DNA from 4 places in the Anoxynatronum sibiricum genome. Region 1 is predicted to be linked to each of the others. Evidence: riboswitches for the same ligand, from Rfam matches in the RefSeq annotation. Region 1 holds a riboswitch; each other region holds the start of a gene.
What was found. A riboswitch is a leader RNA that binds a small molecule or an ion and turns the genes downstream of it on or off. The one in region 1 is predicted to bind cyclic di-GMP.

Region 1 (7,435 bases):
ATCACTTCATTTATGATGCTTCAGTTCATTCTATTTTCAGTTTTTGTCTGATTCAATCTGTTGCAGCATTGTCTGGATTTTCGCCAGTGTTTTTCGCAGACTTTCTTTGTCTTCCGCAGCAGTCTGAACCTCTGCTTTGATTGCCAGTTGGGCCAATGCTTTCGCCCGCAAGTTAGCGGCAGAACCGATCAGCTTGTGCATGGATTTTGTCGCCTCTTCAAACCGACCCTGCTCAGCGGCTGCGGCTGTATCGTCAATGAGCTTGTGCCAATCCTCAACGGCTTTTGTCAGCAATGATTCCGCTGTTTCTTCGTCGAATCCTATTTGCTGCACCATTTGCTTCAACATTTCTGTCCTCATGCTTATCTGTATGCCTTCAGTCTCTGTCAAGTCCTGTTTCAATCGGTCATCATAATGGACGATGCCTTCCTGAAGAAGGGAGTTTACCTGCTCAATATTAATGGGTTTAGACATATATGCATCCATGCCGGCCTTTAGGCATCTAACCTCGTCTTCTTTCATGGCATGAGCAGTCATTGCAACAATTTTAGGCTGTTGTGCCAGTTTGAGATTTCGAATTTGACGGGTGGCTTCCAGTCCATCCATTACTGGCATCTGGACGTCCATCAGGATGAGATCATAGATTTCCTGCTGGCATGCCTGCAGGGCTTCCTGTCCATTTTGAACCACGTCACATCGCATGCCCCGATTTCGGAGCAGCTGAACCATCAGGTCGCGATTGACGGCATGATCCTCTGCCACCAATACCCTGATCTTCTGCCGATGATGAGCTTCCCGCAGGGTATGCCGGGTAATGAGGGGCACTGCTTCGTCTAATTGCGTGTCCTTTATCACCAGGCTGGCAATGGTATCCAGTAAGTCCCGCCGCCGCATAGGTTTTGTCAGGTATGCATCAAATCCCATCTTTGTTGCATGTGAAGCTTTTCCATATTGCCCCGCAGAAGTGACCAGGCAAAGGGGTATCTCTTTGGTATCAGAGATGACCTTTAAGGCTGCAGCCAAGTCATCTCCGCTCATGCCGGGCATCTGTTGATCCATGACAACAGCGTGGACTGGTTCATTCCGCCGAGCCTGTTTGATCAACCGGTCGATGACGTCCACTCCACGAGTGCTTTCTGTGACCTGACAACCGGCTTCTTCCAGGTAACTGCGCAAAATTTCCCGGTTCAGTGCCACATCGTCTACAATGTGGATGTGTTTTCCTTTTAGAACCTGGTGATCTGTCAAGGTTTGCACCGGCGTATCGTCCATGGGCAGCGGCAGGGTAACGATAAAGGTACTGCCCTGACCAAGGGTGCTGTTGACGCTGATGTTTCCGCCCATGAGTTTTACCAGATCCCGCGTGATAGCCAGCCCCAGCCCACTGCCGCCATATTCCCGGGTTGTGGAAGCGTCAACTTGGGTGAAGGTTTGGAACAAGGTTTCCAAAGCTTCTTGCGGGATCCCTATCCCAGTGTCGGTGATTGCAATTTCAACCGTGCTGTAGTTTTCTGCTTTTTCAATTTCATGACAGGCAATGGTGACATGACCTTTTTCAGTGAACTTGACAGCATTACTGATGAGGTTGGTGAGGATCTGCCGAAACCGGGTAGGGTCACCTTTGACCTGATGGGGCAAACCCGGATGAAGCTGCAGATTCATTTCCAATCCTTTACTCTGGCCTCGGTGAGCTTGGCCCATAACAGCATCTTCCACGGCAGATCGGAGGTCAAATGGGATGTTTTCCAGTTCCATTTTTCCGGATTCTATTTTGCTGAAGTCTAAAATATCGTTGATTAATGTCAAAAGGGTTTCTGTGGATGTTTTAATATAGGCGATGTACTGGATTTGCTGTCGGCTCAGTTGTGTTTCTTCCAACAGCTGCAAAAACCCTAAAATACCGTTCATTGGGGTGCGGATTTCATGGCTCATGTTGGCCAAAAACTGGCTTTTGGCCTGGGTTGCAGCTTCAGCTTTGTTTGCGGCAAGCTTCAGTGCTTCATTGTTCTGTTCCAAGATACTGGTATATTGGGCCAGATCTTCTTCCAGTTGTTTACGGTCTGTGATATCCAGAGAGATATTGCCGGTTCCCTGTAGTTTTCCTGTTTCATCATAGATGGGGAACTTCTTTGTAAGCACCGTCTTTTTTTCGCCAGAATTTGTGAAAACCAGTTCTTCTTTTATCAAATACTCTCCCGGATTCAGCTGTTGTACCTGTTGTTCATCTTCCATGTAGCTTCGGATAGGTTCGATATTTGGAGAAATGCCGAATATTTCTGCATCTGTTTTTCCCAACAAGTCTTCCGGTTTTTCATATCCGGCTATTTGTGCAAATGCGGTGTTGGTTGCCATTACACGAAGGTTCAGGTCTTTGACAACTGCGATACTGTCGCTGTGTTCCACCAGCGCCGCCAACAGCTTCATCTGATGTTGGTATTGATGCAGTGTTTGTTTAAGCTTTTCTTTATTTTCAACTTCCTCAGTATCATCAAATAGGGCAAGTCTCCATTGTTCTTCATGATGAATTTTCGTCTTGACTGCTTCCAGACGAATCCACCGCCGACCCGTTTTCGTCTGCATTTTCACAAAAATGGGACTGGGCTCTTGGCCATCCTCCACCTCGCGGAGATAATGCTCCAACTCATTTTGGCTTTCTTGTGTCAACAACCTCAGAAATTGCTGCCCTTTCAATGGTTGATCAGGCAGTTCCACAAGCATGCGGCCTTGGCTGTTAATTTGTTTGATTTCGAAGGTTTCATTCAGTACCATGTAGGCAACAGGTGCTTCTTCAAAAAGGTTTTGAAAAGTATGGGCATCTTCTATGCATTCATCAATTAATTTTCTTAAACTATCTTCCTGCTTCACAAGCTGCTGATTTTGATGCTCCAGTTCCTGATGATACGTGCTGACTTCATCCACCAACTTCTCCACAACCTGTACAGTCAGTTCCCCGGCGGGTAAATGAGATTCCAGTATTTTCCGGATTTTTTGGTAGAGCGTTGTCGTGGTCTCTTTTCCCATTTTTTTCATCCTTTCAATACGAAGAACTGTCTTTTGTCACACACAAAAACCGGCCAAACTAAAAAAGCGGCCGGTTACGCTACTCACTCCTCCAGGGTTAAAGCGTCCAAATAAGACCCTGGATTCTTCGTGTCCGTTAATTATTTGCATCGTTTTATCTTTCAAGAAAACTTTCTGAGCACTTCGCTTCCGCTTGTTTTAATGACTATATTACCATATTTCTGTGGTCCATAATCACTTCTTTTAAAGATTTACATGTTTTTATTGACATTATTGCTTTTTGTGTTTTTTTAACGATTTCAAGGCCTCCATCTCTGCTTTACTCACCCAGCGCATTTCACCCGTGAGGGTAAACACACTGCCTTTTCCCGGTGTGCTTTCTGCAGTAAGGGAGTATCCGATTATCGCCGCCAGTTTCCTTGCCACTGCCAGACCCAGGCCCAGTCCACCATATTTTCGGGTATCCGATTCATCTGCCTGGCTAAACTGTTGGAAGATGTGGTCCAGTTTTTCTTTTGGAATACCGATGCCTGTGTCTTTCACCCGAAAAGTGATTCGAATGCGTCCCGGATCAGCTTTGCCGACCTCTTGACTTGCAACCAGTTGGACAGTGCCGGATTCTGTAAACTTCACTGCGTTCCCCACCAGATTACCCAATATCTGCTTCAGCTTAAAGCGGTCCCCCACCAGTTCATTGGGCAGGCTTTGTGCCCGATGGGTGCTTAAAACAAGTCCTTTGTTAATGGCAGTGGGTTGATGCAGTTCTGCCACTTCTTTTAGAAGATCTTCCAGATGAAAGGACTCTTCTCTTCGTTTTTGCATTATTATTTCCATGCTGGTGTAGTTGAGGATCTCTTCGACAACTGTCACAAGGGATTTGCATGACTGGATGGTGTAGTTCAGGTATTCTGCCTGTTCTTCGGTGAGTTCGGTCAGTTGCATTAACTGCGTCATTCCCATGAGACCATTTAAGGGGGTGCGCAGTTCATGGCTCATATTGGCCAAAAACTGGGATTTGACCCGATCGGCAACTTCGGCAGCAGCCTTGGCTTCTGTCAGTTCCTGATTCTTGATTTCCAGTTCAAGTTGAATCTGTTTACTGTGGGTAATGTCAACATGCGTTCCCACCGTCAGACTGGTTGGATGGCCATTTTCGTCCTGCAGGGTCTTTCCTCGGGAGAGGATCCAGGCCCATGTGCCATCTTTCCGTTTCATCCGAAAAGTAGCTTCATAAAGTCCTTTTGATCCTCCAGCAAGATAACGATCAAGATGTTCTTGAGCATTCACCCGTTCATCTGGATGAATGAGAATTTGCCAGGCATTCACAAAGCCACTACCTTCTGGTGACAAGAACTCTGTTTCGTCATAACCCAGCATATTGAAATACATAGGGCTGTACCAGTCTTTCCTCGTCTCAGCGTTGTACTCCCAGGAACCAGTTCCGGATACTTGATTGATCAACCGGTACCTCTCTTCTGACATTCTCATGGTTTCCCGGATAGCATTTCTTTCTGACAGGTCAATGTCAAAGCAATACAAATAGGTGTCTCCATTTTTCAAAGTGATGATACTGTGACTGGAAAACACTTCCACAGGTGTTCCCTCACGATGCTTCAGGGTTAACTCTCCCGCCGGTACTGGTATTTTGGTTCGACTCATGACCCGGATGTGTTCTTTAACTTGTTTGTGCATTTCGGGTGGAATGATTAAACTCAACAGGCTCTTTCCCAGGGCTTCCTTCTGAGTATAGCCGTATAGTTTTTCAGAGGCTTCATTCCAGTAAACAGTTGTGCCATCCATGCGATAGCCCTGCACCGCCAAAGCAGGGATCTTCATCATCACATCATGAAATGCATTTTCCTTCGCTGTCATGAGCTTCTCAGCTGGTAACGCCTGATAACGGCGTCTTCGACGTTTGCGGGTTTGCTCTCTACTATCTTTGAATCGTTTCAACTCTCATTCCTCCACTTCATTAGCGGATTGCCATCTGATAAAACTGCCATGAGTCTTCTGCAAAAGATTCAAAGTCAAATGATTCTTCCTGATTTGCCAGCATGATATCCAACAGACCATTGCCCAAACAAAGGTACAGGCTTAGCGCTCCTTTCTTGCAATTCTGACTGAGGTTGCCTTCCAAAATCATTGTTTCGAAAAGGCCCTCCACGAAATGAATATGTGCTTGTTCACGTTGTCGTATCAGTATTTGACACTGCTTTCTCAATTCAACTTGCTGAATCAAAACAATGCTTTTCCAGAATCGAAGTCTGTTATGATCCTTAAAGTAATCCAATACTGCCTGCAGCAGATTGTACAAGGTTTTTTCCGGACTGTCACTTTTCTGTCCGGCAGTTTCCATACACCCGAAGAACTCATTGACTTCCTGTTCGACTGTCAAGAACACGATTTCATCTTTACTTCCAAAGTGACTATAAATTGAGGATGGCTTCAAATTAACTTGTTTGGCCAGGTCAGCTATGGATGCCTGATACCCCTTCTGCGAAAAAAGAACAAACATGGCTTGAAGTATTTCATTCTTTTTGTCCATCCAAATCTCTCCTTTGCGTACGACCAGTTGTTCGTTTTTTGAGTATAGTATATGATATTTACGTGCTTCTCGCAATGCCTGCTTCACCTGTGTCTATTTTGCACCTACCTGTTCATTCTGACTCTTTGAATTAAGCAGTGAAATCATCAGCCTCGAGGTTGATGTATGCGCAGAGACCCGAGAACAGCACGCGATTTTCAACCACATCAACAAAGCCTGAACCCCACTTTTTTCAGCGGGTTTCAGGCTTAATTAATATATTGTCGTTGTCTATTATATCTCGTTGTTGGTAAGTGACAGAGCCAACTCTTCTTCCATTGTCAAGCCGGACTCGTAGAGACGGGCAGCCAGGCCGGGACCCACATATCGAAAGTGCCAGGGCTCATAGATGTACCCGGTGATGGCTTCTTTGCCTGCCGGATACCGGAGAATGAAGCCGTAATGGTGGGCGTTTTCCTGGAGCCATTTGCCTTCAGGCGTTTCGCCAAAGCGGGTGGTCAACTGCCGCCTCACACCGGGAGAGGTGATGTCTGCGGCCAACCCTGTTTGATGTTCGCTCTCGCCCGGCCGGGCGGTGGAACGGTTGGCCACAGCCTCGCCCCTCTCTTGGGCTCTGGTATTAAAAAGGTAGCGCTGGGTGGCATAGGAGCGGTAGCCTGAACGCAGAATCAGTTCTTCTCCCGTTACCCTAAGGGCTTCCGCCACCATGGTTTCCAGTGCGTCGGCGGCTTCTTTTCTCAACAGACTGGCTTCGCCGGAATACATGACAGGCACCTTGGGCGTGACCAGGTTCTCCGGCACATAGTCTGCCGGCAAGGGATGTTCCTGGTTCACGATGACGTTGATTCTTTCCGGTTTTTTGGTAATGCCAGGGGGTTGTTGCATCACACGAATCTCCTTTCCTTCCAATGCTTGTAAGCGTTCTTCCTGACTTTCCAGAGGAAGCCATTCATCAATGGGAATGATGATTTCCGGCGACAGGATGATGCCAACACTCATTTCTTCCAGTTCGTGGAGATGGTAAAGGATGTCGTACAACAACCGCCTCTGTTCTTCCGGTGTCAACGGCAAAGTGGCCTGGTTTTCCCAGAGGCTGCCTGCTGTGACTGGGTTTGTATTTACTGAGTTTGAGTGGATTGGGTTTGCATGGGCTGGGGCACGACTTGTCAGTATTCCCATGATCAGCATCAGTAAAAGGCTGACGGGGATGGTTTTTTTCATGGTAACAACTCCTCCGTTATCTTAGACGGTTATTACTCCTCAAATGTTTCATGAACGGAGGCTTTCATCATTCCGGTAAACCCTTCTTCCATCCATTGGTACAGAAGGGGAATCATCACCAGTGTCAGTAAGGTGGCCAACAGCAAACCGCAGATAAGGGCAATGGCCATAGGTTTGAACAGCTCACTGGTGGATAAGGCCAGGGGCATGAGACCCATGATGGTGGTGACAGTGCTGAGAACAATGGGTCGAAATCGCATTTGCACGGCATCATAGCAGGCTTTTTCGCCGGTTTTTCCCTGGCGCCGTCCCCCTTTGATATGGTCCACTAACAGAATGGCGTTGTTCACCACGATTCCCATGAGGCTGATGATTCCCAGCAACGCTGTGAGAGAAAGGGGCTGTCTGAAGAGCCAGAGACCCAGCAGAGCACCTGTCATTGAAAGGGGTACTGTGAAAAGGATCATCAGCGGATCTCGAAAGGACTTGAACTCCATGAGCAGAATAGCATAAATCAGGCACAGGGTAAAGAATCCCAAGATTCCCATATGGGAAAAGTTGTCATCGATATCTTCCCGTTCTCCCTCAAAGGAGACGGTCACGCCCTGGGTATCCCACCCGTTTTTTATCTGTTCTTCCAGGGCATTG
Region 2 (7,435 bases), on a different contig from region 1:
ATGAGTTGAGATTTTTTTTAGGATGAAAGATGTCGGGTTGACTCATCCTAAAAACTTCATCGTTTACGAGAAAAAAATCTTTCAAGCGATCTTTTACCTTCGCTAAGATAAACTGTGTACCCGTACCATGATTAGATGCTCCCAATCGGAGAACCATTGTATCATTGTCTCTTAATTGCTTAGGCAGTTTCTCATAGCAGTCGATTGAAATTGAGGGCGCAGTCGGTTTTCTTCCCAGCTTATTTCGCAACAAGTAATCTTGGAATGATTCTGGCCCATAAGTTCCAACATTGCAATCAGTTAAGTGAATTAGCGCATGTGACCACATATTTTGTTGCACTCCTCAATTATTTCATTGATTCAAGACAATGGATTTGCTTTAATTTATATCCAGTGTTTCAGAGTTTAAATCATTAATCATCAATATACTCCCATTCTAAGAAACCTTGGTTAGTGGCAATTTGAACTTGCGGTTCAATCGTCCGCTTAAGAGCAGCAATAAAATCTTTCTTCTCAAAATTACTTCTTCTTGTTAACATTTCAACCATTTTTTGATCAACAGTGTAGTAATCCTCCAAATATTTATGCATCCCAGTATTAATCATGCAGTTAACTGCCTTATACTGAACAATGCAGAAATCATCCAAATACTTATTCAGATTTGGGACATGATTACTTTTCATACTGTTAATTCGCTTGAATGTTGGAATCAAATTCCAAACCAGGTCATGTTGCACAAAGCTCCAGGGTACAAAATGATCAATACTAATTTCGCCAAGTTCTAGAGTGTGTTGTGAAGTCATTGGTCTCTTGGTATAGATATCCATTAGTTCAACATTCTCTTGAACAAGCCCCCAAAATCGTTTAGCTTTTGATAGATCACGCTTCATTGGTGGAAAGATCTTTAAAGGTATCGCTGGCACATTCGGATTTCTTCGTTGCAAATAGTTTATGAGAACGTGATCAGACCAGCCGCTAATTACTTGGCGGTTTTTCTGAATAAACGTTGCCCATCGATCATTAATATACAGACTTGTACCCTTACTACTAATTCTGTATAGTGCGTCTTGGTCTCCTTGACTAAGTTCTTGGATTTTTCTGTTTTTATCATGATCAGACAACCCACGAAGTTGTTCGGCATAAAATGGAGTTAAAAGTCTGAAAGTAACATATCTTGCTAAACGGTTAATTTTCGATCTAAAGTCTGCTGCTCCAAAAGATTTGATCGTATCAGCTAAATCATCTTTATTTCTGATAGCTGCCCCGGGATCCCTCTTTAAAACTTCACCAATGATCTCCTCTATTTTATCTAATTTCCCCAATGATAACTTATACTGTGTTACTGGATACCATGCTTCACTGATCATCTTGATCACATTATCTTCGATGTTAACTACTGTTTTTCCTTCTATCGCAGAATCAATTATCCCTCTGAGCCAAAATATTTTGTAGCTATTTGTCATACTCTTATCTGCAAGCATCTGCACCAGTTTAATGGCTTCAAAGGATTGCAGTGGAAGTATTTCCATTGTTTCGCCCTCCTAATAAAGTGTCAGTCAATAAATCAACCCAAATCAACCGACTATTTCCGTAGATGTCGGTGAAGGGATACTGGATGTAAATGTGCTGGGATTTTTCGGGACCAAAGGTGTCACAGAAGAGCTCCATGAAAAGGTCTTCTGCCAGGCTGTTCAGCGTTCCCGTAGAGGTGGCGGCTGGTGTCATCCGGTGGTCACTCCCGTCATTGGCGTTCAGGTGATCTTCTCTCTGCTCTGATGCTCGTGATTAATTCATTTCTTCCATTATATAATAGCTATTCGACCTGTGAAGGCATTTTTCTCTCTTTTTTTGTTTTTTCTGAACTTTTTTCATCAATTGACTTGCCGATGCGGTTTAAAGCAGCAGATTTGGGTAAAATTATCACATATCGAGAATGATTATCACACTCAAATACATATGCATGATTGCACCCTGTGACGCTTTCTCCCGCTCAATGTGAACGTCGGTATTTTGTAAGGATGAGTGAGCCAGTACCTTTGGGCAAACCAATCGAAAGATTGGGACGCAAAGTTTGGAGTCTGCCGTATCATCAGATGCAATGATTGTCCAGCTGCCCCGAGAGGAATGCTGGGCTTTTTTGCGTTTGACGGCTTTTTCTGCAGCGGGAGACAAAAAGGAATCAGAACTAATTGGTTTGAAATGGGAAAGGGGCGTGTTTGTGGCAATAACAAGCTGAGAGGCAACTGTGGATTTGAGTAAGGAGGAGAACTATTGAAAAGACGTATGATCGGATTCATCACGATTTTGCTGCTGGTGCTTATGTCAGTGAGCGGCAGTGTCACCGCCAATGATCTGCAGCTGGCACCGCTGTCTTATGTCAATCTAACTTCACCAACAGGCGGCGAGAGCTTTCAGGTAGGGGGTAACCACACCATTACCTGGCAAAAATCTGCTGCCGGGGGAAACACGCAAATCTATTTTTCTGCCAATGGCGGCGCCAACTGGACTTACATCACCTCGGTTTTAGGAACCAGCTACAACTGGACAGTGCCCGACCAGGTGACAAACCAGGGAAGAATTCGGGTGCGATGGTCGCCCAACAATGATACCTGGTACACCAGTAACAGCGCCAACTTTACTATATTCAAGGCGTTGGATCCCCAGGATTTAAACCTGATTTTGGTGCCACCGGCTCCCACTGATTTGTCGGCAAGCGCTGTTTCAGCTTCTTCCATCAGTCTCACCTGGAAAGACAATGCAGGCAATGAGACTGGCTACAAAGTGGAACGAAGAGTGACCAATCAGGCTGGCGGTTTTAATGAAATTGCTGTGCTGGATGCCAACACCACTCAGTTTGCAGATACCGGCCTGAGCGCCATGACCAACTACACGTACCGGGTCAGGGCGTATAATGGCATGGGGAACTCTGGCTATTCCAATGAAGCAGCTGCTACTACCCAGGCCTTGGGGCTGGCACCACCGCCGGCCAACGCGCCTGCTGCTCCCACTGATTTGATGGCAACGGCCATTGATGGTCCGGCTTTTTCACTGAGCTGGACAGATAATGCCGGCAATGAACAGGCCTTTCACATTGAAAGGCAGGCCAATGGCGGTGCCTTTAGTGAAATTGGTGAAGTGGGCGCCAACGTCACCGTTTTTGTGGACGAAAATGTCGCCGTAGACACGCTGTACCTTTACCGGGTAAGGGCGCGAAATGCCAATGGTTTTTCTGCTTACAGCAATGAAACCGGCGGTATCATTGAGCAGGATGCTGATCTTGAAGAGGAAGAACTGGAAGGACTGGAGGTTCCCGAGGTCTTAGAGGAGCCGGAAGTGCCTGTTGAACCGGAAACGCCGCCAGAATCGCCTGCCCTGCCGCCTTCAACACCTTCGACACCATCGGGTGACGGCGTTGTGATTCGATTCTTCATAAACCAGTCTGATTACTTTGTCAACGATTCGCTGAGAACCATGGATACGTCCCCCATTATCAGCGGCGGCAGAACACTATTACCCATTCGTTATGTGGCAGAGGCCCTGGGTGCCACGGTGGGCTGGGATGCCGGCGATCAGCGGGTGACCATTGAGTTCGGTGAAACCACCATTGATCTGTGGATTAACCGGAACAGTGCCCGGGTAAACGGTGTGATGCAACAGATTGATGCCAACAATGCCCAGGTGACGCCGGTGATTATTCCTCCCGGCAGAACCATGCTGCCGCTTCGCTTTGTTGCTGAGAATCTTGGCAGCAGTGTTGACTGGGAGCCTGTGGGTCAGGAGGTTATCATCGTTTACCCTGCACCTTAGCGCCTTTTTCGGTAAACTGTTTCAGTTAGAACTGTGACTGAATAAATAAGAGCTGTGCCCAGTGACAATGTCATCAGGCGCAGCTCTTTGATTGCAACGATTGAATTGACCGGCTTGTTCAGGAACCGGGTATGGCAGGCAGCCCCTGGAACATTTCGCTGAAGTCCATGATTTCATAATCGGAGGGAACGACGAAAAGATCGTTGGAGATGCCACCGGTTTGGAAGTTGGTGACCTCCATCAAAAACTGGTCTTCAGGATTGTTCCCCTGACCTTCCATCTTCATGGGGAATCCGTAATCGGTATGCAGCCACATTTTCATCTGAACGCCACTCTCACTGTCGGTGGTTTGCACCACATGGCATTGGATGCCGTTGACCATTTCTGTTCCCAGGTATTCCATGGTTTCGGTGTCTACGTCTTCTGTCAGGTCCTCTGCCGTGATGGGCTCCATGGTGCCATCCATTCCCATGTCAACGGGCATTTTCATGGCAGTTTTCTCCTGGGGATCAAGGGTGTAAACTGCTTCAGTGTCGTAGATCATGATGAAGTTAACGCCCATGGCTTCACTTTCACTGCGCATCCGCTCGCCTTTCAGCCAGATGCGGGTTTTCATGGTATCCATGGTGGGGCCGCTGATGTTCATTTCGTAGGAGACTTCGCTCATTTCCCTGCCGCCGCTGAAGAGGGCAGCAATTTGGCTTTCGTTCATGGTTTCGCCGGAGGAGACGGGGGTCTCTGGATCGGTTTCAGGCTCTTGGGAGGGTTCTGTTTCTGAGACCTGGGCAGGGGGTGCCTCTGCTTCGCCGGTTTCGGCCGGTGCAGAACCGCCGCCGCAGGCTGTCAGCAATAGCATCATTGCAAGTAGAAAGGTGGCCATCCATAGGGGGTGCCGGTGGTTGATGTGCTTTCTTTTCATCATCCTCATCTTCTTTCTTTTGTATTTGCTGCTTATTGTGCCTATTCCCGTTTCAGCCCCGGTTAAATCAGGGGATTTGGACCCGAATCTGCAGACAGCAAAAAAGCCCCGGAGGGCTTTTGATGGTTCGTGTGGATTAATTGTTTTAGCTGTTATTTTTTATGAAAAGCACCGCGCATTTCATCAAGGCAACGGAAGACTTCCTTGGAGTATTCATCCATTTTGAACAGGCAGCTCTCTGCTTCTTTGGTGTCGCCCGCCTTGTAAGCATCGGAGGCTTTTTTAGCCACCTGGTGAAGATGCATGTGGGGTGATTCCATGCCCTTAAAGGCAGGATGCTTTTTCAGCGTCTCATCACCCACGCTGTAATACCATTTACCCAAGCGACAGTCATGGTAATTGCCGATCATTTTTTCGTCTACCTGTTCGTAACCCAAGAGCATGTTGTATACCCGCCAGCGCCACAGCAGGTGGTCTGTTTTATAGATTTCGATGAGTTCGGTGTCGGTGAGGCAGCTGCTGTGATGCAGCAGAGCAAGGCGCAAGGCGTCCATTTTTTTGCTGGCATTGAAAATGGCTCGTCCGGTGTGATCACAGGTGCCTGCCAGAAAATCGGATGCCTGAGAAATCTGGGACATATTTTCATTAAGGGTTTCTGTGACGGCAGACTGCTCTTGCATGTTGGCTGCCACCTGCATGGTATGATCGTTCACCAAAGTGACTGAATCGCTGATGTCACTGATGGATCTAACGGCTTCTTCAACGATCTGCTTGCCGCTGTCCAGCTTGGAGGCAGTGAGGGTCATGCTTTTGGAGGTGTCATCGATGTGATGTTGTAGCTCGGAAATGCTCATTTGAACTTTTCCCACTGAGTCTTTGGTGTGCTCGGCCAGTTTGCGCACTTCATCGGCCACCACAGCAAAGCCCCGCCCCTGTTCTCCCGCCCGGGCGGCTTCGATGGCGGCATTCAGCGCCAGCAGGTTGGTTTGCTCGGCAATGCCCTTCACAATATCTATGATTTGATCAATATCCTGTGTTTTCAGTTTTACCTGCTGTATTTCGCCATCAATGCGTTTCACCTCTTCAAAAGACTGGGTGACAAATTCCATGGACTGGTTCATTTGAGCAACACTCTCCTGAACCTTGGCATTGGTGGCACTGGTCTGGTCGGAAACTTCGCTTGATATGTTGGCGACTTCTTCAATGGAGGCGCCCAGCTCTTCGCTGTTGGCCAACATGGTATGGAGGGAATCGGTTTGCTGGGTGACGCTCTGAATCATTTCCCGCACTGAATCCATGCGGGTAACTTCCTGCACCAGGTTGTTCACCTGCAATACCGCTGCCTGACGCTCTTTTGAAATGGTATCCATAAACGTGTTCCAGAGATCTGCCAATTCTTTTGAACCACAGTCTTCCGGATTAATTTTGACGCACTGCCCACTTGTGGCAGCCTTCAAGGCCTCTTCCATTGCTTTTGTGGATGATGCTTTTGGCGATACGCCTGTTGTTGCTGCAGATTTCTTCTCTTTAAAAAACATATTCGGCACCTCCCTTTGAACTATTAAAGCCTTATGCGACCAGTATGATCTGATCTATCATGTCATTTTTTGGAACCTTATTATTGAAGCGTTAGTTTATCCTAACTATTTATTGACTCTATTTTAACTTGATTTATTCTCATTGGCAAGCATTATTTTGGTAGGCCTAACTCTTAATTGCCATTTGATGACAGAGCAAAACCGCCTCGGGCGGGTTTTCAGTGGATAGGTGATAAAGAATAGTGGATAGAAAAGCAAAGCCATAAAAAAAACCCCCAGAAAGGGAGCCATGGGAGCGATCAAGGGAATCAGGGTTGCAGGAACACAGCTCGCAGGGGCGACCCGTCGGCACCTTTCAGCTTGAGCGGCAGGAATGCGTACAGGCCGCGGGTTGCCTTTACCTGATCCAACCCACAAAGGTTTTCAACAATCAGGCAGTCGTTTTTCATGAAAACTTCATGGGCAGGATATATTTCTTTCAACGTGGGATCCACATTCAGGGCGTCGATGGCAATTAGTGAAATCTGTTTCTCCACTATTCCTTGTGCCGCCTCCGGTGTGAGGTAGGGGTGCTGCTGGTAGTGATCGTGATGATGAAAATATTGGTCCCACCCGGTGTGGATGATGAGAAAATCGCCGGGATGTAGCTGTTCAAGGGCCGGTGACATCATGGCTGTGGTGATGGGTGTTTCTGGCTTTAAGCCAGTTAAACTCACTTTGACACCCATGCCTACAAAGCGGTGAATGGGAATGGTGTCAATAGGGTCACCCAAAGGGTCGATGTGATAGGGAGCATCGATGTGGGTGCCGGTGTGGCTTCCCATCAGGAGCCGGTTGACATGAAAGCTGTCTTTTTCGTGGGTGAAGGCGCTTTCTATGGATGGTTCCGGGTCTCCGGGAAAAATGGGCATGCCCTTTTCAATGAGATGGGACAAATCGATGACCTTCATGGCGTTGACTCCTTTGCTGGTTGAAGTGATGTTCACTGTGATAATCGCTGTGTTTATCCCGAAACAGCCTCTCTCTCAGCAGCCTGGAGAACGGCTCCTTCTTGGTTTAGGGAAGCTCGGGCGTATTTTTCACCAAAAATAAGGTACTCCCGGTCTTGATCTGAAACATCCGGGTAGCTTCTCTTGGCCCAAAGAGCCAGCACAAATCCGATGAGTGCCCA
Region 3 (7,435 bases), on a different contig from region 1:
TTTTGCCAGTGCTACCTGCTGGGGAGTGCCTTTAAATGCCAGGAGCTCCACTGTCAGATGCCGATTTTCAATCTGCGCAGTCAGGCGATCTTCCATCATCATCAGCAGCTGATCTGCGACTTCTTCCGCCTCGTCTCCAGAACTTATGGTTGCCAAGGAAAGCACCAGATAATGTATTTCATTCCCGTTCAAATAGCCCTGGTCTTCCAATCGCTCCAGGAGAAAGGTCATCGAGTCTTCCGCCTGCTGGTTTTTCATGGATTTCAACTGCAGGGTAGCTGCATCATCATTCAGCGCTGTTGCTGCAATAACTTTTCCATCTGCCGCTAATGTGATTTCGAGGCTGGGGTTCACATCAATGGATACCAGATATGCCACTGGCTCTGGTCGAACCCACCAGAGAAAGCTGCTCATACCGATCAACATGAAGATCGCCGCCGCAATAGCTGCAGGCACGAACGCCGAAAAACGGTTCTTTCGCCGGCTGGTTTTTTCTGCAGCTGGCATTCTGGTAAACTCAATTTCAGTTCCGGCAAAAACCGAATCCGTCGTATGGGGGATTTCAATGAAGTCACAGGAACTGGTCATCACAACCAACGTGTGCTGACGCACTTCGATGACACACCCTTTTTCTTTCATTTTGATCCCTCCTCCACCGATTGAATGTATGTTTTCATTGTTTCCAGGTCGCTGTCAAGAATCATCATAACTGCTAGAATAAACTGCTTGCTCCGGTCCACCGTTTTCTTAGTCACGCCGTACTCTTGCTGCAATCGTTTAAGCGGCATACGCCCACTTTTCAGGGCTGCTTCCCTTAGATCCTGCTGCTCATATAAGAACCGGGCAATTCGAATGGCATTCCTTCTTGTGTCTTCGTGTTTCGGGGCATTTTCCACCAGGTTATCAAGTGTCAATCCCAGCTGGGCCAGTCTTTTCACCAACTGCTGCATCTCTTCCTGAATGGAAAGCGTTTCTTCGGGAGGCGGGCGCCACAGGACACGCACCTGCCCGGCAGCAACCCCTTCAATGCCTTCCTCGCCCAGCGCTGTAAAGGGCATCTCATTCACAGCACCTTTGTTTTTTCTGAGGTGATCAATGGCGCGGTTACGAATCACCGTTGCCGCAAAGGGCAAAAAACTGCCCCGTTCCAGCTGGTAATGGTCGATGGCTTCATTAAAAGCCATTAAGCCAACTGAAAAGACATCATCGTTTTCTTCTTCGATGTAACGTCCCAGTTGTTGGCTTAGATTTTTTTTGATGAACGGAGCATATTCCCGAATCAGCATATTCCGCTCAGATTCACTGCCGGACTGAGCGGATATCACCCGCTTCTCCAGTTTTTTGCCAAATGGAATGTGCTTCAGAAGCGATGGCACGCTGCCACCTCCTCGCAAATTAAATACGAAACAAAGTTTCATTTTAGGGTACTAATCTGTTGACGGATGATGATTGTTATATTCTATCATACCCATCTATCTTTTCCATTCATTCTAAACCCTTTTTTTGTTCCGCTTATTTTCTGATTGCGATCATGCAACCCTTTCTCTTAAAAACAGCTTTGACATCACCCGTTACTTCTCTCAACCAGATACTGCTCTCAAACAGAAATCTGCCTCCCGATGTTTTCTGCCTGATTGGATTGAGACTGGCCAACATTGCAATAGCTGCCCGAAAAAACAAAACTAAAAATCCATCGAACATTATGAAGCACTCTCAATACAGGCACCACCCCTGAGAAATCGACTCTTGTTGAAATAGCCGTCAGTGCCATTCAGTCTGCCACCTTATTTTAATCACCGTGCTCACTTGAGAGTAGCAAAGAAGCCTGTCCCGGGAGAGTTGGGACAGGCTTCTTTTATGGAAAGAAAGTTGGAAAGGCAGTATGATTATTGGCAATCAACTTGAAATGCATCCAGACGATCCTAATCCTATACTTCACTGGTTTTATTAAATGCTGCGCCATCCTTGAACATCTTTACAGGCATCTTGCTCTGCCGGTAGGCGGCATCCATGGTGGTATCCATCGTCTGCCATTCACCATCCACCAGTATTTCGTTCCATGCGTGATACACATCTATTCCCGGGGCATACCCCTTTGCCATTCTGGCAGGCACGCCCACGCTCCGCATCATGGCTGCAAAGAGAGCGGCATAATCGTAGCAGATACCGCTGCCTGATAATAAAGTGGCGTCAATGTCTGGTTGATAGCCACTGGTGACCGTGGCTGCCTTGGCATCATCATATCTGATATTTTCAACAATATATTCGTAGATAGCCGTCACTTTTTCCATGTCTGTGGTTAATCCGGCAGTCAAAGCCGCTGCTTTCTGTATGGCTTTCATATTCTGATCCCATCGAATTTCCTGAACAGAACTTAGGAAACGGGCTGTCGGATCAACAATGGCCACTTCAATGGTTTCGGTTTTGATGGGGCGGTACTGGTTACCGCTCACATGCTCAAGGATGGAAACCTTGTACTGTCCGTCACCCAGAAGAAGCGGAATGGTTTCTTCTGTTCTTGTTGCCGAAAGGTCAAAAACTGACCGCTCGCCGCCTTTTTCAAGCATGATTTTGGTGGCAGTATGTCCTGGCACCTGGTATTGAACCGACAACAGACCAGTCTCCACTGAACGGGTATCCAGGGAAGCCACTTCCATTGCACTGACTGATACGGTACTGGCAATAACCAACACCATCAGCAACATCACCATAAACCGGCTTTTATTCATAAAAAGACTTCCTTTCGGTAGCTGGCTGCCATTTTACAGGCCCTTTAGCTTTGCGTCCTTCAGTTTCCTGAAGTTTGCCTTTATCGGTGGAAAGCGGTTTTTGGGTAAATAAAAAACTTCTTCTTCGGTAGCTGGCTGCCATTTTACAGGCCCTTTAGCTTTGCGTCCTCCGGTTTCCCAAAGTTTGCCTTTATCGGTAAAAAGTTTCGCTTCCTACCTGCTCATTCAATTGTACGAGCTGTTATTGTCATTATATCATCAAATGTACTTTTGTAAACCTTTTATCCTGAATTTAGCGGTCTTTATTTCTCCTTCTTTCAGTTTTATGTAAACTTCTCACCTTTAGTTCATGCCGGATACCGTCTGATTGATTGCTTCAAATTCGTGACTCTGGGCCATGATTGAAAACTCCTGGCATTTCTAGTATGATAGGATCATCCGCTATATTATACGCACCTTTGAGTGTCATTGACGTCCTTTCTGCCTCTAACATTCAGTTTGACTTGTTGGCAGCTTCTTTGCCTTTGGCAGACACCTGACGTCAATCCTTCCCGATTTTTAACTTTTTTAGGTCTCGGGTCCTCTTTTTTGATATTTTTTAACCAGATTCGACATGAAATCCAAAATATCGGGTAATTTAGAGACAGAGAGGACAGAAAGAAGGTGGCACCCATGAATCATGCAGTAACTGATGAAACAACAGCGAAAGATCAGTCTGTGATCACCATAAAGACTCTGGGTTGTTTTGATGTGGAAAAAAACCGACAATCTCTGGTTGAGGCTTCCCCAGGGTCCAGGAAGCTGTGGGAACTCTTCAAATTTATGCTGACCCACCGGCAACGCTCCTTCACACCGGAGGCATTGTTGGATGGTTTGTGGGCATCGGAGGATTATAATGATCCCCGAAGCACCCTGCGCCGCCAGATGCATCGGCTTCGTCAGATTCTTGAAGAAAACGAAAACAGCCAGACTTCCTATATGAGCATTGTCTATGTCAACGGCTACTATCGATGGAATCCGGAGATGGATGCCCGGGTAGACGCGGATATTTTTGAGTCTTCCGTTCAGCTGGGAGAAGCTTTACAGCATGAGCATCCAGAAAAGGCATTATTGCATTATCAGAAGGCCCTTTCAATGTACCATGGTGATTACTTGCCGGAATGCACCGATCAGCAGTGGGTTTTTCCGGTACGCAGTCACTATCGCCGCCAGTATTTGAAAGCCGTGTTGTCATCCACAGGTTTGTTGATGGAGCTTGGTCAGTTTGCCGAAGTACTGCGAGTTTGCGAGAAGGCCATTGAACTGGACATCTATGAGGAAGAATTTCACCTTCGTCTGATGGAATCGCTGCTTCAACTGGGAGAACGCAAACAGGCACTTACTCATTATGAGTACATTACCGGTTTCTACTATCAGGAGTTGGGCCTGAAACCCACCCCTGCTTTGAAGTCGCTGTACAAGCGCATGCTTTCGACCCAGCCCACCCTTGATTCCATGGATGCCCTTCATGCTGATCTGGATGGGATTGACCCCCTTGAAAATGCCTATTTTTGCAATCCAGATGTGTTTAGATCCATCTACGAGCTGGAACGCCGCCGCAGTGAACGCAGCGGTGCCCAGGCGGTGGTGGGCATGGTTACCATGAGTCATCCCTCATCTGCTTCTCACGGCAAACAGCAACAGCGCATGCAGGCCTTGCAGCAACACCTGCTGCACCATCTTCGAAAAGGTGATACCGTTACCCGTTGGAACGATTCTCAGTTTCTGGTTCTCCTTCCAGGTCTTAATACCGAAACCATGGAGGCGGTGTTGCAACGCGTCATTCAAAAATTCCCCCGGGAAAATCCAGACGACTTGACCCGTATCAAGACTCACTGTCATCTGATTTTGCCTCCGGCGCAGCTTCCCCCGGGTGACTTTGCTGCTGCAACCCCTTCTTCCTTTGCTGAGTGAAACCTCCTTTTTCCAGCCATTATATTCGGTTCTCAAACAGCAACAGCAGGCTCAAGAGCCTGCTGTTGCTGTTGTTTGTTCATTTGCTTCCTCTTCAGACTCCACCATGACACCGTGTATAATCAGCCGATGAGATGCCACATAGATGGGGTCGCAGGTAATCAGCGTGACCACCTTATCCCGGCTGTTCCGGTTTAATACCGACAAGTCTGTGGGCTCCACCACTTTAATTTCATAAACGCGGTACACATATGTTTCTTCAGGTGTTGTGATATGAATGGTATCACCCAGTTTCACCTCGTTCAGCCGATTGAAGAAACGCCCGTAGGTATGGCTTCGGTGGGCTGCAATGGCAGCATTGCCAATACTGCCAATGGGTGAAGTGCCGTCCAGCAATGCCGCTGCTGTTTTAAGATTATGGTCACTGGCACCCTGTACCACCGGCATCTTTGCATCAATTGCTGGAATTTCCAAACTACCCAGCAACGCGCCTTCTTCCGCTGGTCTTATTTCCTCCGGCGATGCTTCATAGCCCTGTACTTCCTCTTCATAAGCCGTGAACATCTCCTGCAGTCCCTGATATGCTTCCACCGTTTCCCGTTCCAGCTCCAGCTGAGTCAGTTGTTCCTCCAGCTCAGCCATCAGTCTGGCTTCTTCCCGCTGTTCAATATAACGATTGACTGCCGGATAAAGCGCGATCATCAGTCCGGCGACGATCAAAATAGTGGAAAACTTGCGCATGGTCACCCCTCCCCGATTTGAAACATTCGATTCACGCTATGCGTGGCATTAATGACTCTTCAAGTACTGCCAAATCAGCTTTTCCACCTTGCGACGAAAAAGGAGAGATCAGTTGCATCTCTCCTTTATTGTATACCCATTCTCTCTTTTGTCTATCTTTTCCGGCCATTCACATATCATTTACATCTTTTCTCCATACAAACTGCAATGCTGCTACACTTCTGCATTTTTTCGGAAAAGAAAACCTACTGCCGCCAGCAATATACCTGCAATATAGTAGTAGGCTGGATTCCCTTCGCCAGTCTGTGGAAGCACCGGGACTCCAAGGGGAATCACTTCATCCAGTACAATCACTTCGTCAGGATCGGACTGGGGAACTACCGGGGCTGCCAAAGGAATCGCAGGATCGTCAATTGTCACTGTTTCTGTCAGAACAACCACTGGCTCGTCAGGATCATCTGCCGGGTCATCAGGGTCATCAGCGGGGTCTTCCGGGTCTTCCGGGTCTTCCGGGTCTTCCGGGTCTTCCGGGTCTTCCGGGTCTTCCGGGTCTTCCGGATCTTCCGGGTCTTCCGGGTCTTCCGGGTCTTCCGGGTCTGCCGGGTCATCAGGGTCATCAACGGGGTCTTCCGGGTCTTCCGGATCTTCCGGGTCTTCCGGATCTTCCGGGTCTTCCGGAATCAATCGATTGATGATAATAATCGTCATGTTTTCCATCCCTGGATTGATAAAGAAGATGATTCCCTCATCAACACCGTCATCTTCTCCAAGCAGCCAGATGCTTTCACCAATCTGGTATCCCACCAGCTGGTAACCATCAGGTACATTTATTTCTTCAAGGATATATGCTCCAAAATCCAATCCTTCCACCATGACATCATTGAGTTGGCTCAGGTCATCAAATGATTTTGGAAACTCTTCTTCATCTTGCACTTCTTCAAGAATGGATACCATATCCATTTCTGTCAGTCTGACTTCAAACTCAAATACCTGTTCATCACTTTCAACGACATTGTCATTTTCATCGATCACTCGCTTTTCAACAGTCACTGTCGGCGGTTCCTCTTCGCAGGGTGTTTCAGGCAACACTACCCGTGCACTGTGGAGGCGCTGCGTGCTTTCAAAGGCTTCGCCATGATGCGGCGGTATTTCCACCAAACCCGGTTCCCATTCGCCTTCCACCAGTCGATAGGTGTAAAGATCGATTTGAACAGGTTCGCAGTCGCGAGGGGTTTCCACCTCTAAAATAATGGTTTCAGGTCCTTCAAATAAATGGTGATCATCATCGAACCAGCTTTGCACTTCATAAGGTTCACCATTGTGTTGCACGTCGGTTCCAGGCGGGTACTGGTAACTGGTAAGATGGAACCCAATGCAGTAACCCTCATTGACGGTGATTTCCACACGATTGTTGTCCAGCCATGTCACTGTAAAATACTGATTGCTGTAAGGCTGGTTAAGCTGAATGCTATCGATGTAGATGACGGCATCCAGGGGAACCATGATACAATCGGGTTCAATGTCATTTTCAAGGCAAACATGGCTGAGTACCAGTTTGGCACCACTGCTGCCTGCTGGGACTACCAGAAATGCGTCCACCAGCACGTCGTGTTCCGGTGTGCCCACAAAGAAGTGTTGTACTTTACCGTTTCCAACAGACTGTCCAACAACCATTTTGGTGCCGGCATTCTGAAAAGTTGCTTCCAGCATTAGGGGTCCTTCATCCCCCTGAAGCTGATTGGCCACGAAATGCCATACAACCGGATCTGTCAGCCCACCACAATCAGAGTCATTCTCAAATTCAGTGCTGGCTGCATTTCTGTGAGGACTGTGGAGCTCAACACGAACTTCTTCCATGATCACTTGCTGTACACCGCCCAAGGGAACAGGAACTTCATCGACATTTTCAAGCTCTTCCTCTTCTTCCTGTTCTACTCCGTTATCACCAGTGGTTTCATCTGTGGATTCTTCCCCAGTGTCATGATCGGCAGTTTCTTCTTCGTTTGCTTCTT
Region 4 (7,435 bases), on a different contig from region 1:
AAAACCAAAGAACACTGAAAGAACCAGGGCCAGGGCACTGTCGTACTTGATGCGGGAAAATCGGTCAATGGCGATAATGGCACTGGTGGCAAGAACACCGGTGAGGGTGGCACCCAGCAAAAGCAGCTCTGTCTGACGGGTCTGGGTCATCAGGAACATCAGGGCAATGCCGGGGAGTGCCGCATGAGCCACGGCATCTCCCAACAGAGATTGTTTCCGCAGTACTGCGAAAACACCCAAGACACCGCTGACAAGTCCCAGAAGACCTGATCCTGCAGAAACAACCAACAAGGTATAATCAAGGCCAAATGTTGTCAGCATCCCATCACTCCTCGCCCTTCAGCACCTTGCCAGTGCTTCGGTAGGTTTTTTTTAGGTTTTCTTCGGTGAATACTTCTGCCACAGGGCCGCTGGCAATCAATTGGGTGTTGAGCAAGGTTACCCAGTCAAAATAATCGGCAACGGTTTGAAGGTCATGATGCACCACCACAACGGTTTTGCCGGAAGCCCGCAGCTCTTTCAGCAAGACAATGATGGCCTGTTCTGTTTTGGCATCTACCCCTTGAAAAGGTTCATCCATGAAGTAGATGGCCGCATCCTGAACCAGGGCCCGGGCGAGAAACACCCGCTGTTGCTGTCCGCCTGATAGCTGGCTGATCTGACGTTGGGCAAAGGCTTCCATGCCTACTTTTTCAAGGGCCTCCATGGCCAGCTGACGGTCTTGATGGGTGGGGCGTTTGATCCAGCCCAGAAAGCCGTAACGCCCCATCAGCACCACATCCAGCACGCTGGTGGGAAAATCCCAGTCCACACTGCCCCGCTGAGGCACGTAAGCGATTTTTTTTCGCTGAGTTTCGTAGGAGCTGCCATGGATGGTCACGGTGCCTGAAATGGGTTTGATCAATTGCAAAACTGCCTTGATAAGTGTTGATTTTCCTGCACCGTTGGGACCCACGATGGCCATGAGAACGCCTGGGGGTACCTTCACATCAATATCCCAAAGAACGGGTGTTGTCTGATACGCAACGGTCATGTCCTCAATGATCAATGCATGTTCCTGGTTCATGGCTGTACCTCCTATTTCAATGCATCTACAATGGTGTCAATATTAGCCCTTACTGTGCCAATGTAAGTGGCTGCATCGGTTCCCGCTGAACCCAGGGAGTCTGAATACAGCTCGCCTCCAATGGCGGTTTCAAAGCCTCGGGAGCGAACAGCCTCCTGAACGGCTTCAATGCTGCGGGTGGGAACAGATGATTCGATGAAAATGGCCTTAATTTGGTTTTCATAAATAAAGTCGGCCAGTTCTCGAATATCGGCAGTGCCCGCCTCGCTGACAGTTGAAATGCCCTGCAGTCCCAGCACTTCAAATCCGTAGGCTTCACCAAAATAAGCAAAGGCATCGTGGGCGGTGATGAGTACGCGAGAGGCTGCGGGAAGCTCTTCTGCTCTTGCCAACACGTAAGCATGCAGCTCATCCAGCTCAACGGCATAGGCTTCATAATTTTCCCGGTAGGCATCTGCATTGGCTTCGTCCAGATCTATCAGGGCGTCTCGCACAGCTTCGGCAGCCAGTTTCCACAGCTGTACATCAAACCAGATATGGGGGTCGTAGATTTCGTCTTCCTCCTCTGATTCCAGGAAGAGTGATTCTGGCATTGCTTCCGCAACAGCCACCACTTTCCTGTTCTGACTTCTCATCTGACTGAACACTTCACCCAACTTTGCCTCCAGCTGCAAACCGTTGTAAAGAATCAGATCAGCCGAACTGATGGTTTCCACATCGCCGGCGCTGGCACTGTAAAGGTGGGGGTCAATGCCCGGTCCCATGAGACCGGTGACAGTGACATGGTCGCCGCCGATGACCCGGGCCAGGTCTGCCAGCATGGTGGTAGTAGCCACCACTTGATACTGGCCATTTTCTTCTGATACGGGGGCCGATGTGCAGCCAACGGATGCCAGGGCCACCAGGGTGACAAGGATGATAAGACGTTGCCATTTTTTCATGTGAGATCCTCCATTCTTGGTGTTTATTCATCAGGGTGTGTTGATTGTACTTTATTCGGAATAGGTTCGACGTAGAGCAACTGGGCCACCTTAAAACCAATGGCGATGTGCTCATGCCTTAATTTCAGGGTGATAATATCACTAACGGTGTCTTGACGAACCACTTGCATGCTGTTTCCCAATGCTAGTCCGATGTTCAGCAAATAAGTCAGTACCTGCTGTTCATCTGGTACCCGCACCAGCCTGTAACTGTTTCCTGGTTCAGCTTCCATCAATGAGATGAGAGGCAGCTGGGGCATGAGGCCTTCTAAGGTGGGAATGGGGTTGCCGTGGGGACAGTAGGAAGGTCTGCCTAAAAAATCAAATAGAGCTTCTTCCAGCCTTGTTGACGTGACGTGTTCCAGCAGCTCAGCTTCTTCATGAATTTCTTCCCAGGAATAATGGAGTTTTTCATGGAGAAAGTATTCCCATAGCCGGTGCTTTCGCAGCAGCGAAACGGCTGCGGTGGTTCCGCTTTGGGTCAACCGGGTACCCAGGTAGGGGGTGTATACCACGAAGTTTTTTGCTGCCAGTTTTTTGATCATTTCGTTCACAGACTGGACAGAATGATCCAGGGTGAGTGCCAGTGTTGCATTGCTCACAGGTTTTCCATCGGCTGTCTGAAGCTCATAAAGCACCTTCAGGTAATCTTCTTCCCCCCGGTTCATTAGAAAACACCCTCTCTAAAAACAAGGATAGCCAGCAATAAATGTTAAGGCTTACCTGATAATTACCCTGCTATAGTTGATCTAAACACTTTTCATATCAAATGAATGGGAATCTATCTGGATGCAGCAAAAAACCGGTACCACAGCACTAAAAAATCAAGGACTATATTATTTAGTGATAGTATGGTATGCTTTTCCCACATGAAACATTCATATGATGAGAAAAGCAAATCCACCGAAAGATGGAGACGCAAAGCCAGGGGCCTAAAACAGTAATGTCATGGCAGCCGGTTACCGCACACGATAGGGTAGGGTAATGAACCGTTTACGGATGATCATTGAGGATTGGCTTGTTCTCAGATTGAGAACAGGCTTTTTTGTGCGCGCCGGGCGGGTTTGGCGAGTGTGATTATTTCACAAAAAACGGGCATCGGTGAAGGAAAAAGCGCATAATACTGGAAAAGGAAGTGATGGCATGGTGTATTGTGGTCATTGTGGCAAGGAGATTGAAACGGACAGTCGGTTCTGTCCATTTTGTGGTGCGGCAGCAAACCCCACTGAGAAGGAATCGACAGTGAAAGCACATGGCAAAAAAAGAGCTGCAGCAGTGGTGCTTATCATCGTACTTTTAGTGGCGGCGGTTGCCGGTACCTATTACCTGTTTTTTTCAGACCGATCAACATCTGATCAGGTAGCCACGGGGGCTGATCATGAGCTTGCGGAAACAAAGACACCTGTAGATAAGCCTGCAGCAGCGAATAGCCTTGTCATGGAAAAAATCGGGAAAGTGAGAGAGCTTCAACAGGAAAGCCAGTATGAAGAAGCCAATGAGCTGTTGTATCAACTGGTGATGACAGACCTGGAAACATTCAGTGAAGTGATTGAGTTTGAGGCTTTGACTGCCTTGCTCATGGAAAATCACCAATCTCAGCAAGCTGTGACAGTTGCCAGGGATGCCATTAACCGGGGGATGTCGTCGCCCCACCTGGAAGGATTTGCATATGCTTTTGAAAACAAGGTGTTAGTTGATATGAAAACGGCAGATGTCACAGGTGATGGCAGTGTGGAAAATTTGATGATTTTCGCCGACAGTAACGAAGGCAGCGTGACAGAAGGATTTGTGATGGTGATTCGCCAACCGGAAAGTGGCGAGGTGCTGGACATTGAAGAGATTGACTACATGGGATTTTTCATGGAGCTAATCGCAGCTGATCTCACCGGCGACGGTGTTTCAGATTACATGTTCAGCATTCACAGCGGCGGCACTGCCGGATTCATGGATCACTATGCCTATTCACTGAAAAATGGGGTCAAAGTGGATCTTCTGGAAGAGCTCCAGATTTCAGTCAACTTTCAGTTCAAGGATCACTACATTGTCAGCATCACCTGCAGAGAATCAGGGAAAGGCATTGACATTCGTTTAGGTGATGAACATCAAGAGGCCTATGAAGCAGCAGGCTATTACAGAAACGGTCAATTTGTTGAAGATGGTGGCTATTTCAGAGGCATGTACCTGAGTACTTTTCCATTGGATCATTCAGATCAGTCAGGCCTCAGGTATGCAACAGGTGCTGTGGGGGGATTATTCAACAGTGATTTTGTGGCAAACATCGAGGTGGATTATATTTGGGAAGACGGCGGGTTTGTTGCCACAGAGCTGTTGGTGGATCCTCTGGAAGGTGAAATCGTCAGCCGGTATGCAGTGGAAAAGTTTGATGAGCGGCGCATCGCACAGGTAAATCGCCCTTATTTTAAGTATTTTGGTCTTCATGAAAGCACCATTCTTTATGAAATGGGAACTCCCATGGACACAGGCTATTACAATGGCGGAACATATTTCAAGTATGATGAGATCGTTCTGGTGGTGGATCATAACCAGGAGGTGTCGGCCGTGTTGTTCAGTGATCTTCCTGATGCACCAGTAGGGACATCTTTCAAAAAAATCAAAGAGATTTACGGTGAACCTGATGCAGAAGGGATTTCAGAAATGGATAACACCTGGTTTCTAATGTACACCATTGATGAGACCTATGTGGTGGATATCAGCGGTTTCAATGGACCCAGCAGCGACTGGGTTGAAATACGCTGGTATAAAAACTAACCGGGAGAAAGTTGCAAAAGTGGGATTGAACCAAAAACCAAAGGAGGAATCATTATGGCGGATTTTCTTGAAAAGCTGAAAAAAGGGGTGAATGATGGGGCAGCCATTGCCAGCATCAAATCAAAAAACCTGATTGAAATCACCAAGCTAAAAAATCAGATCAGCACCCTGGAAGGAAAAAAGAAAGACCAGATCGAAGAGCTGGGGGCGCATTATTACCGGGGCTACCGCAGTGAAAGCCTTGAGACAGAAGAAGTACAACTGACCATCAAAACTGTTTGTGAAGCCATTGCATCCATTGATGCAAATGTGCGGGAAAAAGAAGAAGCCATTAAAACCATTCAGCAGGAAGAAGAAGCAATGGTGAACAGCATGAAAACCATTACTTGCCAATGCGGCGAAATCATTAAGCCGGGTACTTTGTTCTGCAAACGCTGTGGCACAAAAGTCGAATCAATGGCCACCCCTCAGACTGAAAGTCAAGCCGCTGTTATCTCAGCCGAAATGCGCTGTGACTGTGGAAAACCGATCAAAGAAAACATGCGGTTTTGTGGTGGATGCGGAAAAAACCTGGCGGATCAAATAACGGCAGCATCACCGAAGGAGGACACTACCCATGCAACAGAATAAGAAGTTTGCACCTGCCATTTTCCTGGTGATTCTCATTTGCTTTCTTATGCCCTTCATATCCATATCCTGCGACAATGAAACCATTGCCAGCTTATCGGGTCTGGATTTAATCACAGGCACTGATATCAGCGGCGGATTTTCCACCGAGGAAGTGGAATCAAACCCCTATATTCTCGTAGCGGCGCTGGCGACAGTTGCAGGCCTGGTGCTGGGATTCATGGGTAAATATCTGTATGCAGCCTTCGTGGCCATAGCCGGCACATTGTCGCTGATAGGGTTTCGAACAGAAATGAGCAGAAGTGCTGCCGAGGTGTACCCGGTGATGATTAAGATGGAAAGCGGGTTTTGGATCACGCTGCTCCTCACAGTGGGTGCGGCGGCACTGATGGGCTACTACCATTTCAGCCAGGAAAAGCAGCCGCAGACAGTGGGTTCGCCTTCAACAAACACACCGATGGGTCATCGCCCGGTGGAACAGATGGAAACCAGGGTGAATCATCATCGGTTCTGCACGCAATGTGGCGAGCGGAATGAATATGAGAACCGATTTTGTACAGGTTGCGGAAGCGAAATGGATTGATTGCCGAAACGAAAGAAAAACGACCAATGGCTTTGAAATGGCCATGGACACCACATAAACAGAAGCTGCAGGAAAAAGCCTTCATTCGTGAAAACAGCAGAATAACAGCGGATACAGGCAGATGATCCACCATCGAAGGGTTAATACACTTACAGGATAGCTTAACCATATTGAATCAGTGACAGACAGGCTGCCTGACATTTCTCGGGTTGCAGACGGGAAGCCACCATGATAGCCTTGACTTCGTAAGCAACACACAATCATAAAGGTGGTTTTATGTATGTCTGCAATTGCAGGACAATTGAAAGAAAATCAACAGGAGAAGACCGAACTGCCCAATTTGTTGGGACTCATGGAGCACCGGGGAAGTCATCACCAACATTACTTTTATGATGGCGTAGCCGCAATGGGGCTGGGAACCAATGCATCGGGTAATGAGAAGCAGCCTGAAGAAGCATATGTCAGCCATGACGGAAAAACCACACTCATCTGGGACGGAGAACTGGAACGGACTGTGGCAAGTGATATGGAAAAACTGGTGGAACGATTTCGGGAAAAGGGCATTGCCTTTGTTGCTGAGCTCAAGGGCGCTTTTGCCTTGATGATGATTGATAATCGCGGGAAAGCCCCTGTTCTCTATGCTGCCCGGGACACCTTGGGCGCGAAGCCTCTCTATTATGCCGGTGAAAAAGGCGCACTTGTGTTTTCTTCCGAGATTAAATCGTTGTCAAGTCAGGCCGAAACAGCCAAGCCTTTTCCCCCGGGCCATTACTATACATCTGACGAAGGGTTTATCCAATATAACGAAGTGGTTGTGTCAGATGACAAAATACTACCCGACAAAAGAAACCAGACCAACGTGATTCGCGAAGTACGCCGCCTGACGAGACGTGCGGTTGACCGTGCCCTTGACGGTGATAAAAACCTGGGCTTGATGATCAGTGGAGGGTTGGATAGCAGCCTGCTGGCAGCCATTGCCAAAGAAACTGGTCGAATGCCGGCAAAATCATTTTGCGTGGGATCATCGGATTCCTCTGATATCCCTGCTGCCCGAAAAGTGGCTGAAGCTTTGGGAACCGATCACTATGAGTACGAGTACAGCCTTAAAGAAATGGTGGAAGCATTGCCAAAGGTTATTTACTACCTGGAATCATTTGAACCTTCCTTGGTAAGAAGTGCAGTGCCCAATTATTTTGCTTTTAAAATGGCAGCAGAGCATGTTGAGGTGGTGTTGAGTGGCGAGGGAGCAGATGAACTCTTTAGCGGATACACCTACCTGAAAGACATAAAGGATCCAAAGGCGCTGGATAGAGAACTTATTCGTGTCATCAACGGGCTGCATTCAATTGGCCTGCAGCGGGGTGACAGAATGAGTGCGGCCAATGGTCTTGAAGTAAGAACCCCTTTCCT

Region 2: it holds a riboswitch for cyclic di-GMP, as region 1 does, so the genes downstream of both, AAIG11_RS13295 (stalk domain-containing protein) here and AAIG11_RS11700 (response regulator) in region 1, are expected to answer to the same signal.
Region 3: it holds a riboswitch for cyclic di-GMP, as region 1 does, so the genes downstream of both, AAIG11_RS12475 (transglutaminase-like domain-containing protein) here and AAIG11_RS11700 (response regulator) in region 1, are expected to answer to the same signal.
Region 4: it holds a riboswitch for cyclic di-GMP, as region 1 does, so the genes downstream of both, AAIG11_RS07585 (zinc-ribbon domain-containing protein) here and AAIG11_RS11700 (response regulator) in region 1, are expected to answer to the same signal.

The regions. Positions count from the first base shown of each region.
Region 1 covers NZ_JBCITM010000012.1:10,986-18,420, reverse strand. Annotated here, with positions in the region: gene AAIG11_RS11700 (response regulator) at 37-3,021, opposite strand; cyclic di-GMP riboswitch class II at 3,081-3,164, opposite strand; gene AAIG11_RS11695 (PAS domain-containing sensor histidine kinase) at 3,292-4,974, opposite strand; gene AAIG11_RS11690 (TetR/AcrR family transcriptional regulator) at 4,994-5,566, opposite strand; gene AAIG11_RS11685 (M15 family metallopeptidase) at 5,840-6,787, opposite strand; gene AAIG11_RS11680 (efflux RND transporter permease subunit) at 6,820-7,435, opposite strand, start outside.
Region 2 covers NZ_JBCITM010000016.1:539-7,973, forward strand. Annotated here, with positions in the region: gene AAIG11_RS13280 (DUF6997 domain-containing protein) at 1-328, opposite strand, end outside; gene AAIG11_RS13285 (HNH endonuclease domain-containing protein) at 414-1,529, opposite strand; gene AAIG11_RS13290 (hypothetical protein) at 1,501-1,725, opposite strand; cyclic di-GMP riboswitch class I at 2,030-2,118, shown strand; gene AAIG11_RS13295 (stalk domain-containing protein) at 2,272-3,807, shown strand; gene AAIG11_RS13300 (DUF4412 domain-containing protein) at 3,926-4,726, opposite strand; gene AAIG11_RS18185 (CZB domain-containing protein) at 4,879-5,424, opposite strand; partial or broken gene AAIG11_RS18190 (methyl-accepting chemotaxis protein) at 5,407-6,264, opposite strand; gene AAIG11_RS13310 (cyclase family protein) at 6,573-7,214, opposite strand; gene AAIG11_RS13315 (APC family permease) at 7,268-7,435, opposite strand, start outside.
Region 3 covers NZ_JBCITM010000013.1:80,198-87,632, forward strand. Annotated here, with positions in the region: gene AAIG11_RS12460 (anti-sigma factor domain-containing protein) at 1-639, opposite strand, end outside; gene AAIG11_RS12465 (sigma-70 family RNA polymerase sigma factor) at 636-1,376, opposite strand; gene AAIG11_RS12470 (hypothetical protein) at 1,598-1,771, opposite strand; gene AAIG11_RS12475 (transglutaminase-like domain-containing protein) at 1,929-2,729, opposite strand; cyclic di-GMP riboswitch class I at 2,743-2,818, opposite strand; cyclic di-GMP riboswitch class I at 2,853-2,928, opposite strand; gene AAIG11_RS12480 (AfsR/SARP family transcriptional regulator) at 3,402-4,682, shown strand; gene AAIG11_RS12485 (class D sortase) at 4,734-5,423, opposite strand; gene AAIG11_RS12490 (hypothetical protein) at 5,455-5,592, opposite strand; gene AAIG11_RS12495 (LPXTG cell wall anchor domain-containing protein) at 5,637-7,435, opposite strand, start outside.
Region 4 covers NZ_JBCITM010000006.1:95,534-102,968, reverse strand. Annotated here, with positions in the region: gene AAIG11_RS07605 (metal ABC transporter permease) at 1-321, opposite strand, end outside; gene AAIG11_RS07600 (metal ABC transporter ATP-binding protein) at 326-1,066, opposite strand; gene AAIG11_RS07595 (metal ABC transporter solute-binding protein, Zn/Mn family) at 1,078-2,007, opposite strand; gene AAIG11_RS07590 (metal-dependent transcriptional regulator) at 2,031-2,714, opposite strand; cyclic di-GMP riboswitch class I at 2,930-3,013, shown strand; gene AAIG11_RS07585 (zinc-ribbon domain-containing protein) at 3,148-4,815, shown strand; gene AAIG11_RS07580 (zinc ribbon domain-containing protein) at 4,870-5,445, shown strand; gene AAIG11_RS07575 (hypothetical protein) at 5,432-6,025, shown strand; gene AAIG11_RS07570 (asparagine synthase-related protein) at 6,306-7,435, shown strand, end outside.